2 regions of the Autumnicola musiva genome follow, and region 1 is predicted to be linked to the other one. Evidence: riboswitches for the same ligand, from Rfam matches in the RefSeq annotation. Region 1 holds a riboswitch; the other holds the start of a gene.
The links. A riboswitch is a leader RNA that binds a small molecule or an ion and turns the genes downstream of it on or off. The one in region 1 is predicted to bind cobalamin.
Positions count from the first base shown of each region.

Region 2: it holds a riboswitch for cobalamin, as region 1 does, so the genes downstream of both, RM539_RS18280 (TonB-dependent receptor plug domain-containing protein) here and RM539_RS06900 (TonB-dependent receptor plug domain-containing protein) in region 1, are expected to answer to the same signal.

Region 1 covers NZ_JAVRHK010000003.1:438,569-446,215, reverse strand. The annotation lists gene RM539_RS06925 (DUF6048 family protein) at 1-40, shown strand, start outside; gene RM539_RS06920 (THUMP domain-containing class I SAM-dependent RNA methyltransferase) at 325-1,488, opposite strand; gene RM539_RS06915 (ZIP family metal transporter) at 1,679-2,347, shown strand; gene RM539_RS06910 (DUF4268 domain-containing protein) at 2,459-2,887, shown strand; gene RM539_RS06905 (YncE family protein) at 3,022-4,110, opposite strand; gene RM539_RS06900 (TonB-dependent receptor plug domain-containing protein) at 4,113-5,942, opposite strand; cobalamin riboswitch at 5,974-6,259, opposite strand; gene RM539_RS06895 (ABC transporter substrate-binding protein) at 6,592-7,647, shown strand, end outside.
Region 2 covers NZ_JAVRHK010000024.1:8,634-16,280, forward strand. The annotation lists gene RM539_RS18265 (T9SS type A sorting domain-containing protein) at 1-470, shown strand, start outside; gene RM539_RS18270 (hypothetical protein) at 1,347-2,717, opposite strand; gene RM539_RS18275 (YncE family protein) at 2,742-3,908, opposite strand; gene RM539_RS18280 (TonB-dependent receptor plug domain-containing protein) at 3,918-5,924, opposite strand; cobalamin riboswitch at 6,024-6,212, opposite strand; gene RM539_RS18285 (hypothetical protein) at 7,102-7,389, opposite strand.

The sequences.
Region 1 (7,647 bases):
CTATGCTATTTCTTATTTGTTGCCACTTTATAAGAAGTAAGCATAAGTACGAAGTGCGAAGTTGGAGTTAGAGGTTTAAAATACGCGGGTAAACCGCTCCTTAGGAGATTATAAAAATTATTTTAAATGATGAATTCTAAATTCTAAAATTCACTAAACAACTTTTAGTGCCCTTCGCTTTTCACCACATTGCTCCCGCAGAATTCGCAGATTAACGCAGAAATTATTTTGAAGCCTGAATTTTAAATTTTGAAGTCTATAAACTAACAACCAATCCCTTTTTGTACTCTTTACTTCCAAATTCGTCTTTCTACATTCATAGTTCTAACCTCGCTCCTCACTTTTAGCTTTCTTACTTCCTTCATAGATCTCATATTTTAAAAGCCTTGATTCCAGTGCACCGTTATACATTTTTATCTTTCTGGATGGGCGAAGGCCAACATTTTTAATTGCTTCAAGATTAGAGGTGATAAACCATGCCTGGGTGCCGGGATAGCTTTGCTTCAGCGTATCTCCTATTCTCTTATAAAACTTTGGCATATCAATTTCAAGGCGTTCTCCATATGGCGGATTAAAAACCATGTGTAAATGCCGCTCAGTTTCCTTTTCACTTTCGAAGAAATCCTGCCTTTCAATCTTAATAAATTCAGAAAGGTTGGCATTTTTCACATTGTCTATAGCTTTATGTACTGCGGAAGGTGAAGTATCATATCCCGTTAACATAAAATGAAATTCCTTTATTTTTTTCAGAACAGATTCTTCAATCTTTTCAAATAAATCGGCATCCCAATCTTTCCACCTTTCAAAAGCAAATTCCTTTCGGTTTAAATTCGGCGGAATATTACAGGCAATCATTGCTGCTTCAATAAGAATGGTTCCACTCCCGCACATTGGGTCCAAAAAATCGCTCTGCCCATTCCAGCCGGAATGCAGCAACATTCCAGCTGCCAGAACTTCATTTATAGGCGCAATATTGGTAGCGGTTTTATAGCCTCGCTTATGCAGCGACTGGCCCGAACTATCAAAACTCACGTTACAGAAATTTTTCTCAATATGAATATTTAACCTCAAAGTGGGAAAATCCAGATCCACATCGGGCCGTTTTCCGAATTTATCCCGAAAACGATCAACGATGGCATCTTTGGTCTTAAGGGAAATATATTTTGAATGAGTAAAAGTATCAGAATGTACTGTTGCATCTACGGCCAGAGTGTCAGTTACATTCATAAACTCTTCCCATGGTAGTGCATATATACTTTTATAGAGATCTTCTTCAGAATAAATTTTGAAGCTCTTAAAAGGTTTAAGAATTTTTATAGCAGTCCGCAGGCACAAATTCGCCTTATACATAAAGCCGTTGTCGCCCACAAAACTTACATTACGTGTTCCTTCTTTTACCTCCATAGCACCTAAAGCCATAAGTTCTTTAGCCAAAATTGGTTCAAAACCGAACATGGTCTTGGCGATCATTTTAAAATTATTTCCCATATCACGTTTTTAGAGAACCGCAAAAATACATTAATTTTGGCCGTTCCTGAAAGAAGTAAGGGTGAAGAGAGGTATGAAGTACGAAATAAGAAGTAGGAAATTAAAAGTGAAGAGTTCAAAGTTTAAAGTATAATTACAGATTAGTGCCTAAAGCCTACAGCTTAAATAACGAAAAAATCCGCTGCCAAGAATGATCTATATTTTACCCTTACTCTCCGTTGTTGCGGGTTACATCATTTCCCTGTTTTTAAAACCGGGCAGTTCTACCGGTTTTAAATTGTTGCTTTCCTTTAGTGGTGCCTATCTGCTAGCGGTTACGGTGTTTGAACTGTTACCCGAGGTTTATCATAATGGCACAGATGAAATTGGTATTTTTATAATGCTGGGACTGCTGCTGCAAATCATCCTGGAGTTTGTGTCCAAAGGTGTGGAGCACGGGCATATGCACCACCAGGAAGAGGCTGGAAGATTTCCTTTTTTATTGCTGGGCAGTTTAAGCCTGCACGCGTTGCTGGAAGGTTTTCCCATACATGACCACGGCCACCTGTTACACGGAGTGGTGATCCATAAAATTCCGGTGGCGGCGATATTATCAGTTTTCCTGATTCGCTCAAAAATGAGCAATTTAGCCACCTTCCTTTTTTTGACATTTTTCGCCCTTATGACGCCACTGGGAAGCTGGCTTCAGGAAAACTTTGAATTTCTTCAGCAGTATTCAGCCCCAATAAACGCGGTGGTAATAGGTATTTTTCTGCATGTTTCCACAACTATTTTATTTGAATCGGCTAAAAACCATAGTTTTAATATTTCAAAACTGGCCGTAATCGTTCTGGGAATTTTACTGGCTTATTTTATTTGAGGTTTCGACTGCGCTCAACCTGACAATAAAATGTTTATAGTATAATTGAACTAAAATTATTCAGCGCTTTTTAAAATTCTGAAAAAACAATTCCGGAGAAAGAGAAAAATCATGTTTAGCAGGGAAGAATCAAAAAAACTTACGCAGGAATTCTGGACGGGATTCGGAAAAAAATTTCCCCATAAATGGTTACTTTATAATACCAGGATTAAAGAAATCCACCTAAAGTTTACTTTTACACGTAAAATAGCGCAGGTTTCCATGGACGTAAGTTCTCAGGATGAAGTGATCCAGGCTTATTATTATGAAAAGATGCTTTCGCTGAAGAAAATTCTTCTTGCTGAATATTTACCTGATGCCATTTTTGATGAAAACTATGAACTTCCTGAAGGGAAGACTATTTCCCGAATTTATGTTCAGCTTAAAGACGTAAGCATTCATAATAGAAATGACTGGGAAAACGTACAGCAATTCTTTGTTGAAAAAATGCTGAAACTGGAAGAATTTTTTACCGATTTTGAAGATTTTATTAAAGCCTGAAAACTTTTAATTTCGCAGCTCACCCCACTGCTGTTATTTTCAAAATTTAGCCCATACGCATATTTTCAGGTTTAATGCAATACCTGGGGAAATACACGTATGGGCTAGATATAACTTTGGAGTGAATTAGCTATTTATTCATTGAAATAAACTCCGTTAGGGTTAATACCAACTTCATAAGAATTCAACAGGCTCCCATCTGCAGTGCTGTAGATAAATAAATCTCCGTCTCCTGTAAAGTCTGCATTAGCTGAAGCGGCATAAATATTTCCGTTTTCAACTTCAAATCCATATAAAGAAGCCACATCGGTCAATTCAGCAAAAGCAGTTTCCGGCAGTTCAGTATCGGTTTCATTAAAAGTATAAACGCTTTTTCCTAAAGTATAGTAAATTTTATCATTCTCAATATCAAGATTCGCAGGATGATCTGTAGAATTTGGAAAAGTAAATTCCGAAGCTATTTCATTAGAAGTGAGGTCTATTTTAACAATTTTCCCTGCCGTTTCTGCCGCAGGATCGGGATAAGAACCCATTCCTGCCACGGCAACCCAAAGATATCCGTCTTCAATCTCCATGGAACCAGGACGATTGCCTACGGTAATAGTTTCTGTGACTTCATTAGTAGAAGCATCTATAACGGTAATTTTATTATTGACGGAATATCCTCCATTTTGAGCTATGTAAAGCATTCCGTTTTCTTCTACAATTTCCTCAGGGCCTTCCTCTATACTAATGTTTTCTGAAACGGTAAAATTTTCCAGGTCAATCACCGCCACGTAATCGTCTTCAGCATTTGTACCGTCTCCCCAGTTGGTGACATAGGCATTCCTATTTGTAAACGCAATATGACGCGGATTTTGAAGTCCCTCATCAATAGTTGCAACGGTTTCAAAGGAATTCCGATCTACAACTTCAACAGTATTAGAAACATTTACCACAATAAAAGCATAGTCTTCATAGAAGCCCATACCCTGCCCTGTATCTCCAAGTGCGGCACCAGAATTTTCAGCAGCAAAAACATCTTTCACCACAGTCCCGGTTTCTTCATCCAAAAAGGAAACCGTACTGTTGCCGGAATTAAAAACGCCTTCATTCAGAATAAAAATACCATTGGCATAATCTCCCTCTGCTACAGGAATTTCATTAAGGTCATCATCGTTTTCACAAGATGTAAAAAAGGTAATGGCTGCTAAAGCCAAAATAAAAACTTTGTTGATTTTCATATTTAAAATTTAATGGTTAGTGAACTATTAATTGAACGCCCCGGCATTGGCCTGGACGGTAAGCTTTGATAATCTTTATTAAAAAAATTCCGCATTTCCAGCCCTACAGTGAGAAAATCCCTTTTGCCAAAACTGTAATTAATTCCTGCATTCGAAATAGTGTAGCCTTCCAGCTGATAATTATTATCTGAAGAGGTGTAAATATTGCCGTTATAGAGAAACTGGTAGAAAAACGAAAAATCAATATATGAATACCCAAGTGAAGCAGTGCCTTTATGTCTCGGAGTATAAATAAGCTCTTTATCAAGCACCTCATCATTGGTTTTAGTGTAGCTGTAATTTGCATTTAAACTGAAGTGGTGTCCGGTGTAATTTTTCTCAAAGTTTCCGCGGAATTCCAATCCATAATTTTTTACGCTTTCAGTATTTTCAGGACGCCAGGTGCCACGGGAATCGGGAACCCACCGAAGCAAATCATTAATTTTCATTAAATAAGTGGTGATTCCGAATTCAAAATCACTAAAGTGAAGATTCTGGCTTATTTCCCCCTGATAAGAAGTCTCCGGGTCAAGATTAGGATTTCCGCCGGAAGCCCAGAATAGGTCATTATAAGTAGGAATCCTGAAATTTCTTGAGAAATTTAAATTTACCTCATAAAAAGAAGTAACGGCATAACCCGCTCCAACAGAGTATAAAAAAGGAGACTCATAGGTGTCAGTAATTTCCTTTCTTGCACTTACTTCATAAAAAAACTTTCCTAAATTATGATTAAGAAGCAACGCGAAAGCTCCAATATTCCTAACATTTTGTCCTACATCAGAGCCTTTTCCATCCGTATTCCTGTAGTCAATCAGGGCGTTCAGGCTCATTTCAGGATTTATCTGATAGGTAAGGTCATATTTTGCAATATAAGTGGCCGCGTTTCCGTAAGTAAAACTTTCACTGTCCCGGTTTTCAAAATATTTATATTTTTCATCCAGATAAGCCAGCTTCAGGGAAGAAATAAAATCATTGAAAAAACCCTTCCATTCTAAAAGATTGCGGCTATTTAAATCTTCATATTTATTATTGGAGGGAGCGGCAAGAGTTCCCGAAAAACCGCGCTCACCCGTATAAAAGTTGCTGTAAAATTTCAGAATATTGTCTTCGTTCAGCCAATGTGCAATTCCCGCGCTCATACTGGTATTGTAAAAATCACCATTCTCATTGTGCTTTTCTGTTCCCAGGTAGTCATAATCATTTTCGGATTCTATTCCGGAAAAATTGATATAAACGCTGGTTTTTTCTGAAGATGCTTCAGCTGAATAATTTAAAATATTAGTATTAAAACTGCCAATTTCGAGCCTCAGGCCATTGCTAAATTCGCCATCAAACCGAAAATGATTATTGAGATGAATACTGCCGCCAATTGCACCGCTGCCATAAAGAACACTTCCACCACCTGCCCTAAGAGCTATATTATTGTAATTTGAAGTGTTGACTGTATTAAAATCGGTTTGGCCGTTAAACTGAGAATTGATATTAATCCCGTTCCAGATTACTGCAGTTTGTGAAGCTGTGGTCCCGCGAAAAGACGGGGAAGAAACCCCTCCCACACCATTTTCTTTAAAATAAACAGGACTATTAAACTTTAATAAAGAAGTTAAAGACGGTTCATTTTCGGCAATAATAGAATCATTTAAAACTGAAATTTCCTGGGTGCGGGAATGCCTAAAAAGCTTTACATCACTCAGCACAACTTCTTCCAGTTTAGTGATAGAATCTTTTTGTGCCAATGCCGGGAAGGCATAAAACAACACCAGAAATAGAATGTAAAATTTTGCGTTTTTCATCTGCCTCTGACTTTTATCCCGAAAGTCTCGATTTTAAAGTTTGCTTTTGGCAGGTCTCCTGGCTCGCGTCTTGTTGTTTACCTTCCCATTCATAAAGAACAGTGGTATTTGAAGTGATAACAACAAGCATCCCAATTGGACTAAGCTTACAGTTGCGGGAACAGCTCAGGCTTGTTTGAAGTCAGAGGTAAGAAAGATGAAGTACGAAGTAATCTAAATTTGCTTCTAACTTCTAATTTCGTATTTCTAACTTCAACCTGATTCCCTTTTAATCGTACCGGAAAACCCGGCACGGAACCAAAAATTTTGTGCGAAAATAAACATTTATGTTTGTTGTCAGCCTAAATTTTTAAAGAATATTTGATTATTCGTTCCTGGTAAAAGTTCTCCGGGGCAAGCCTACGGAGCATAGGAGGAACACGTTTCCGAACTTTAGACATTTACCAACGAGGCAAGTATAGGAGTATTAAACCTCCTGGAATAAAAACCTTAACTGACGTCATGCTGAACTTGTTTCAGCATCTTATATCAACTTTAAAAACCTATAACATATATGATGAGACCCTGAATCGAGTTTAGGGTAACGATAGGTTTGTAGATTTCAGATATTCAATAATAATCTTACTTTTGAATCTTAAACACATTCCTCTTGAAAAAATTCACTTTTCTTTTATTACTAGTAATTACAGGCGCATGTAAAAATTCAGAAAATAAGGCAGAAGACATTCAATCTACTCAGGGAGAACAGGTTGAAATTTCCTATGCCAGTGGATTTGAAATAGAAAAATTTGATGATTATTCCATTATTGAAGTAAAAACTCCCTGGCCAAATGCCGAAGAAAAATTCCGCTATCTCTTAGCTGAAGAAGATGCAGAAATTCCTGCCGGCCTGGAGTATGATCAAAAAATTGAAGTTCCCATAGAGCGTATTGTGGTAACTTCCACCACTCATATTCCGGCTCTGGAAGCTCTGGAAGTAACATCCACTTTAAAAGGTTTTCCGGGCCTGGACTTTATTTCTTCAGTAAAAACCAGGGAATTGATCAATTCCGGAGAAATTAAAGAATTAGGAAAAAATGAAGATCTTAACACTGAAGTTTTAATCGATTTGAAACCCGATGTAGTTATTGGCTTTGCAATTAACGGCAACAATTCTGCTTTTGAAACCATTCAAAAAACCGGAATCCCTGTAGTTTATAATGGAGACTGGACAGAAGAAAGTCCTCTGGGCAAAGCAGAATGGATAAAGTTTTTCGGTGCATTTTTTAATAAAAGTCAGCAGGCTAAAAAAATTTTTAACCAAATCGCTACCAGTTACAAAGATGCAAAGGAACTGGCAAGTACTGGCAAGGAGTCTCCCAAAGTTTTAAGCGGTTCCATGTATAAAGATCAGTGGTATATGCCTTACGGAAATTCCTGGACCGCTGAATTTATAAAAGATGCCAATGCCGATTATATTTATTCTGAAACCGAGGGAAGCGGCAGCATGGCACTTTCTTTTGAAAGCGTTCTTGCAGAAGCACAGGGTGCAAAGTACTGGATAAGCGCCGGCCAGTTTACTACCTATGAGGAACTTTTTGCAGATTCTGAACATTACCGCCAATTTGAAGCAGTAAAAAACAGGAATGTATATAGTGTAAGCCTGGTAAAAGGAGAAACCGGAGGCGTGGTATATTACGAACTCGGCCCGCAACGGCCCGATCTT
Region 2 (7,647 bases), on a different contig from region 1:
TATCCAGTTCTGGAACATCAACATTAAGAATGGTCAATAATAACGATGGTAGTTACACGCTTTGGGGACAAGGTAGTACCAATACATGGTCAAAACGGGTAAGGATTACTATTAAATCCAGTTGCGGAACGGAAACAAAAGATATTACCTTAACACCGCCGGCTCCAGGAGGTGGGGGAGGTTGTGACTACACCCTTCAATCAATTAACGTAGATACTTATGCTTTACTTCCGCCTCCAGATTGCGGCTCTAGTTTACAAACAATGGCAATAATATCTACTTCAAATTCATTAACTCCAGAAAATAATGTATCCAATACATTTTATATACAAGTTTATGACATGAATGGTATTGTTGTACTTGAAACTGATGAACAAATTATCAATTTAGAAAACCTTGAAAGAGGAATTTATATTATTAAAGCATACTGGAACGACATTGAGATGACTAAGAAAGTAGCTAAACTTTAAAATCTGATTTTCCAGATTCAAATAGGGAGGTTATTTTAAATACAACCTCCTTATTTTTTTATCAATACGTAGCTGCAAACTGTTATCAATTAAATAGATCGCTCAGTAATTAATGCAGAATGCCGGTAACTTGAGAATATATCAAAAGAACCACTATTCATGATTTACAGAACTGACAGGTAAAAAGTGCATTTTAAGAAAAGAAAATAACTTATAAGGGAACTACATATATTTTCCGCTCCAAAATAGCAATATAGTCATAAAAGGGCCAAAGGGAGGCTCCAATATGAGGACATAAATTCACAAAAAGCATAGCATAGTACTTATTTAATCTGTGATTTAAAAGATCCCATTAGTGATCAAGTAGCCATAATATTCGCCAAAAGCTTTAGATCTTCTATTAATTGGTTCGAGTTTTGTACCGTAAGGGTCACTACAATAACAAAAGCCTTCAAAGTCATTGATTTTGAAGGCTTTTTTGGTTCGATCTATGAAAATTGAAGTTAGAGTAAATAATAAATTATTGATTTATAGCAGTTTAACGGTTCGAGTGCCAAAGCGTTATTTCTGCGGTTAAAGTTAAATATTCTGTGCTTATACCTTTAACTATTTTTGCGAGTTATAAAGTCAAAGAAGAACCGGGTTTCTTAATCCTAATTCTGGTGGCCTATATTCTTTATACAATTATCGCAGATCTAGTACTCAATATGACCGCTTATAATGGAATTTTGTTCACCCTCAACTGAAAGGAGGATTTATGATAATTTCGTTATCATCATCCTTACTACATCCTATAATGCTCATTGCCATAACAAGGATCAGTATTCTGCTAAAAAAGTAAATATTACATTTCATAAATATTCTTTTTGTAAATTATTATTCTAGCAAGCTTAGATCAGCGATACTGCTAACTTCTGTTGATAATTCTCCCAACCAGCCCATATTAGCCTGGATTCCGGTTTGGATTTTTATAAAATCGATTCCGCTTAAATTAACCGGGTTGCCTTCTTCATCAATTGCATCTGCTAAATCTATTTTGTCTCCGCCTGAGGTGTTATCTGCATAACCATATTCAAAAGGCTTGCTGGTTATAAAAGAAGGGTTGCTCATATCAATATTATCGTCGGGTAACAAGGTTCCTGAGATTGTGTAAGAATCCTCTGTAATCCATTCTGGGTAATATGGCTGTTGGTGAAAAGTATTCGTGGCTACAACCCCGGTATTTCCCAGGTTATCTTCCCATGGAATATCCTCTGTTGCTGTATCTGGTCTAAAATAGGTTACTTCATAATCCCTCAGAGTACTTTCCTTACTATGCGCACTACCTTTTATCTCGTACCACGTATCATCTGGTAATCCGTTGGCATTATCATCTTGCATCACATAGATAACACCCGGTTCTGCGGAGGTAGGTAAGGCATTTCCATTAACTATAATATCGTTCTCGCCTTCCCGGTTTAGAACAGTATGGTCAAAAGCAAAGCTTATGGAACCACCCCAGGCACCAAGGCTTACCAGACCGCTACCTCCAACAACACCCTGGGCGCTTTCTAAATTCCCCGGATTTTTATTGATAAACTGCCCAGGAGCAGGATTGAATTCCAGGAGTTCGCTAACATAGGCGATGCTGGTTTCGGTAATAGGCCTAATTTTGGCCGCCACGTTTATCTGGTATTCATAAGAAAATGTACTAGTGGCATTAGAGGCTTCGTAAGTAAGGATATAATTTCCGGAGTTTTGGGGTTCAAAAATGTAGTGATCTTCTTCGCTTACAAGGCTATCGCCCACTGACCATACTTCTGTATAAACAGCTTCATTTTGGTTTACGGTGCCAAATTGTAAACTATCGCCTACCTCCAAGTTAATGTCCTGTTCTTCAACGGTCATTGAAACATCTACTGGTTTTGGCGCTACGTTTATTTGGTACACATAATTAAAAACACCGGAAGCGTTATAAGCATTGAAAATAAGTAGATGTTCTCCTGTAGTCTCGGCATTAAAAGTGTAATTAGCAGTAGAGGATACAAGGCTATCTTCCAGCAACCATTCCTGTTCAAAAGGAGTGTTGTTCTCGGTGCCGGCCTGCAGTTGCAGCGTATCCCCAATGGTAAGCTGTAGTTCCCGCTCAGGTGGATTCATGGTAAGTTGGGGCTTGTCAATTTCAATTTCATCGTCTTTAGAGCAAGAGGTAATTAGCAACATAAGGCAAAAAGCGATAAGAATCCTGGCCAGGTAATTTTTTTTCATGGTTTTCATTTTTAGGTTATTATTTTAGTGTTTAAATGTAATATATGCGGGTATATCTCCGGTTTGTACTTTCCATTTCAGTTCTCCATTGGAAAAACAATAAAGGTTCCCGGGGGTAACATAATCTTTTGCATCAGTTATAAAGACTTCATCGGTTTCGGGATGAATGGCGATTCCGTAGGGCATTTCTATTTGTTCGCGAAACTCTTCATTTATAAAACTATCCTCTAGAAAGGTTTCAGTTTGGGTATCCAGCATCGTATAGGTTATGTTATAATCTCCGGTGATATAGCTAAACTCTGTGCTGTACATATAAGCAATATCATTATGTATGGTAAGATCGGTCACGCCTACATCAAAAGTTTCTTTCACTTCCTCGGTTTGTGTATCTATTACAAATAGCCTTGATGGTATTTCGTAATAATCTCCCCTTGAGGTCACATAAAGATCTCCCTGGCTATCTATCTTTAACCGGTGAAGGTTAATGGCCACTTCAATGCGCCTGGTTTCTGTAAAATCCTGTAGATCTATAACCGAGATGGTAGATTCGTAATCCGGAGGGCTATATCCCCCGGAATTGGCCACATAGATCTTATCGTTATAGGCTACAAGTTCTTCAGGTTGCCTTCCCACTTCAACCCGTCGGGTGATTTCCAAACTGGTGGTATCTATCTCGGCCACCATACCGTTTTGGGCATTGGGATCTCCAATATTGCCCAGATAAGTGCTTAAGTAAGCTTTTCCTCTATAGAAAGTGATATACCGGCAGTTATCGATATCAATTTGTTTTAGGCGTACCCCCGTATCTGCATCGAGTACTTCCACTTTATTAGAAGCATTCACAACCACATACAGTTTAGAACCATAGATGCCAATATCGTTACCCACATCTCCCAGACCGCCTACCAGGTTTGGGTTTGCCTGGCTAAAGACATTCCTTCTGTATTCCCCGGTTTCAAAATCCATGTAATCAAGAGAGGCTTTGTTCATAGACATATTGCCCTCGTTGAGCAAATAGAAACCTCTTACAGCATCATCTGATTCAACAGGTTCATCATCATCATCATCATCTGGGTCTGTTGGATTCGTCGGTATCTCGGGGTTTTGTACATCCTCTTCAATATCAATGTCATCAGTCTGGCACGAATAGAGGGTAAAGCCTAATGCTAATAATAAACAGAGTTTTTTCATGTTATTTTATTAAAATTCATAATTAAGGTTTGCCCGAAACGACCGGCCGGGCATCGGAAAATTTCTTACTACCGCATACTGTTGATCTAAAACATTGTTTATTTCCAGACCCAGTTTTAGCGGGTTGTCTAAAAAATTAAAAATATAACTGGAAGATATATCATGGGTGTACCAGGGTTTCAAATAGTTCGAAGGGATATTAGCCTTTTGACTGTAACGTTCTCCCGTATAAATAAAGCTGTAATTAACATCTAATGTTTTATAAGAAGCCATTACGCTTAGGCTGCCACTATGTGTGGGGATGTAAGGAATTTGTTGCCCAAAGCTGTTCCCACCCGGGGTTACATCTAGAGATTCCTGAAAGGTATAGGTGAGTAATACCGTATAATTAAGTTCTTTGGAAAGATTTCCCGAGTTTTTAACCGTAGTTTCCAGTCCGATGGTCTCTACTTCTCCAAGATTTAGCATCGTCCATCTAAATAAATTGGTACCGGGAACGGCCACTATCATATCTGTGACCCAAATTTTATAGATATCGCTGGTGACATGAAGGAAAGTATTTCCCCATTTTTTCTGCCAGGAAAAACCTAAATTAACCTGGTCTGAATATTCTGGAGATAAAAAAGTATTGCCCACAAAGGTGTAATACAAATCGTTGAAAGTGGGCATTCTAAAAATGTTCTTGTAAAAGCCTCGTATTCTTAACTCTGGAGATGCGAAAGGCTGTAAATTAAACAATAGGCTTGGTGAATATTCCTGAAAATCTTCTGCAGCTTCATAATACCGTACCGATTCGTATATACCTGTGCTTAGAAGGCTTGCCTGCATTGTAAACCGGTTAAAGTTAAGGTTTGTGGCCAGGGCGTTTAGCAAAGTATTTCTTTTAGGGTAAGCAAAACGGTACAAATTGGCTTGCATGGTGTTTTGCTGAAAATCTGTAGCCAGGCTTAAGCTCCAGAAAGGTTTTATCTTATAGGTATTTACAAGGGAAAGATAATATTCCTGTTGGTCGTATTTATTATCCAGAAGCCCGGTAGTAGTGGTAATTTCCGGGTCCAGGTAACGAGAGAAATTCTCGCCTATTTTGCCCCGGACTTTAATCGCATATTTTTCTCCAAACTCATGCTTATAATCGGCCTGAAGAAAATTACTGCGGTCCCATAACCTTTGCGGTCGCCTAAACCTATTGGCAACAATTGCCCCTGGAAGTCCCCTTTCAGAACTATAATGGTAATATTTTACTTGCCAGGAATTATTTTTTGTATGGTTTCCGTGAACAGATGCTTCCAGGAGGTAGGAGGTGATATCTGCATTGTTTCTTACGGCCGTGGTATCATAGACCCCGTTGGAGTACAAGAATTTATACCTTCCGTGAGCTTTAACCATTTCTGAACTTAACCTCACCGCAATGGCGTCACTAATTTTATAATCTACATTCAAGGAAGGATTAAAAAGCCCGAAAGAACCCGACTTTACTCCTGCCTTAAAATTATAAGCTTTGCCCTCATTAAATTTTGGAGTTTTTGTTTTTAAATAGATGGTATTGGCTGAAGCATAAGATTTTGCTGATTGGTGTATTTCACTACGTTGCCCTTGATATAAGCTTACTTTTTCCATATTCTCTAGCGAGAATTTTCCGAGATCCACCTGGCCATTCTGTGCATTTCCCAATTGTATGCCATCATAGAAAACCCCGGTATGCTGCGAACCCATGCTGCGTACATTAACCGTTTTAATACCGCCAATGCCGCCGTAGTCTTTCAATTGAATACCACTAAAATAACTCAGGGCATCTGCTACATTTATACTATTGAGTTTTTGTAGTTTTTCACCCGAGATTGCCTGTACCGGCGCGGGAGAATTATGAGTTTCTTTAAGATTTTTACGGTGGTTTAGCAAGACTTCTTCAAGCACTATTGGGGATATGCTATCCCGCTCCTGCGCCAGGAGTAATAGTGGACTCAAAAAAAGTCCTGTAAATAATAGTATACCAATGCAAATTGAATTCTTCCTCATTAGGTTATTTTACATTCGAGGAAGAATAAGGAAGACAAACCACTTCCTTTAATGAAAGGGTTCATATTACGAATCCAAGCTTCAATCCCCGAAAGCTTTATTGAATTACTAAAAATGGCAGGTATTCTGACTTGCTTTATCCACCCGGCCTTCCCCTCTAATTAGAAAGTGACCATATATGGGCTTCATTTAAAAAGCTTACAGCTGCGGGACAGTTCTGGATTTTCACCAGATTCCCTTTTTAATGTCCGGCGAAAAATCCGGACAACCATTTTTTAATGAGCCGCAAATTTAGTTATTGTTTTTAGAAAGTTTTAAAGTTTATTAATAAAATTTAGAGTAGTGGTAAAATTGTGTTTCTTTAAATTTTATGCCAAGCCATGATGGTTAGAATCAAAAGATCGTAGATATGTTAAAAGTTGAATTTTAAGCGGAATTGATTTCTAGACCATCAGGCAAATAGTATTTTTGCAGCGTGAAATACTTATTTCCCATTACTCGCCTTTTTTATTGTGCTTCGGCCTTTTTCGCTTTATGGGGAGTATGTTTTAAACTACGAATATATTTCAGAAGTATTATGTATCAATAAAGATAAGCCAAAGTTAGATTGCAATGGTAAATGCTACCTGATGCAATCTTTGGCGGAAGCTTCAGATGATACTGGTGATGCTACGGAAATTCCATCAAAAAAATTAGATTTTTAACTATTGTATTTTACCGAAAATATTGCTTCGGACAATTTATTAAACATTGAGTTTAAAAGCCGACTTCATATCGATGCTTATTGCAACGAAGCATACCAATTTCTTTCGCCGGGACAACTGTTTAACCAAACTTTTGGCACATAAAAACTGGCGTATTTAATTACTTCTGGATTAAGAATCAAATTTTTTCTTTTTAAAAAATAAAAATTTGATTAACCATATAATTCCTAGTATTAATAAGATGGTCAAAATAGTTTGCCATATAAATAGATTAATCTCCATAATAAAGTATTTATTAGTGTTATCTTAAAAGTTAATTGCAATTTGGAACTAAGGTATGTTCCGCAGGATCACCATATATAGTTCCTATGCCTTCAAAAAATAAGTTATAATTATAAATCCCATAAGCAGTTGCATAACCGCAATGATTTTCACTGTATTTATAAGTATAACTAACTCCTAAAGTCCATCCTTCAAAAAGCTCCGCCTATTACTTCTGTAAAATTACAACTACCAGCACCTACATAAACCTGAAATATTAAATTTGCATATCCGGTATCAGCTGCACTAATCTCAATAATCCCCCCATTGCAGAGGTGATTGGGTTGAGGCATAGTTGTTTGTTTTTGCATTCCGATTTGATCTTTATGCGGTTTGTTTTTAATTTTATTAATAAAATCCCGATATTCTTCTTCTGAATTTATAATGATCGCATTGGACTCTGAGATAGTTGAATGAACCACTATGGACTTCAAGTCCATAGTGGTTCATTTTGAAAGCTTTTTTGGTTCGAAATATGAAAAATGAAATTAGTGTAAATATTAAATTATTGAAGTGTAGTAGTTTAGTGTTTCGAATACCAAGAGGTTAATAAGCCAATTTATAATAATAATCCGAGGTTATTGGTTCGAATCAAGTCCCCAGTTAATAACAATGACAATACTTCAAAGAACTAGGAACTTTTTTTTGAAACCTTGACGACATTTTTAAAGTCAAATTTTAAGTGCTATCTCAATTGA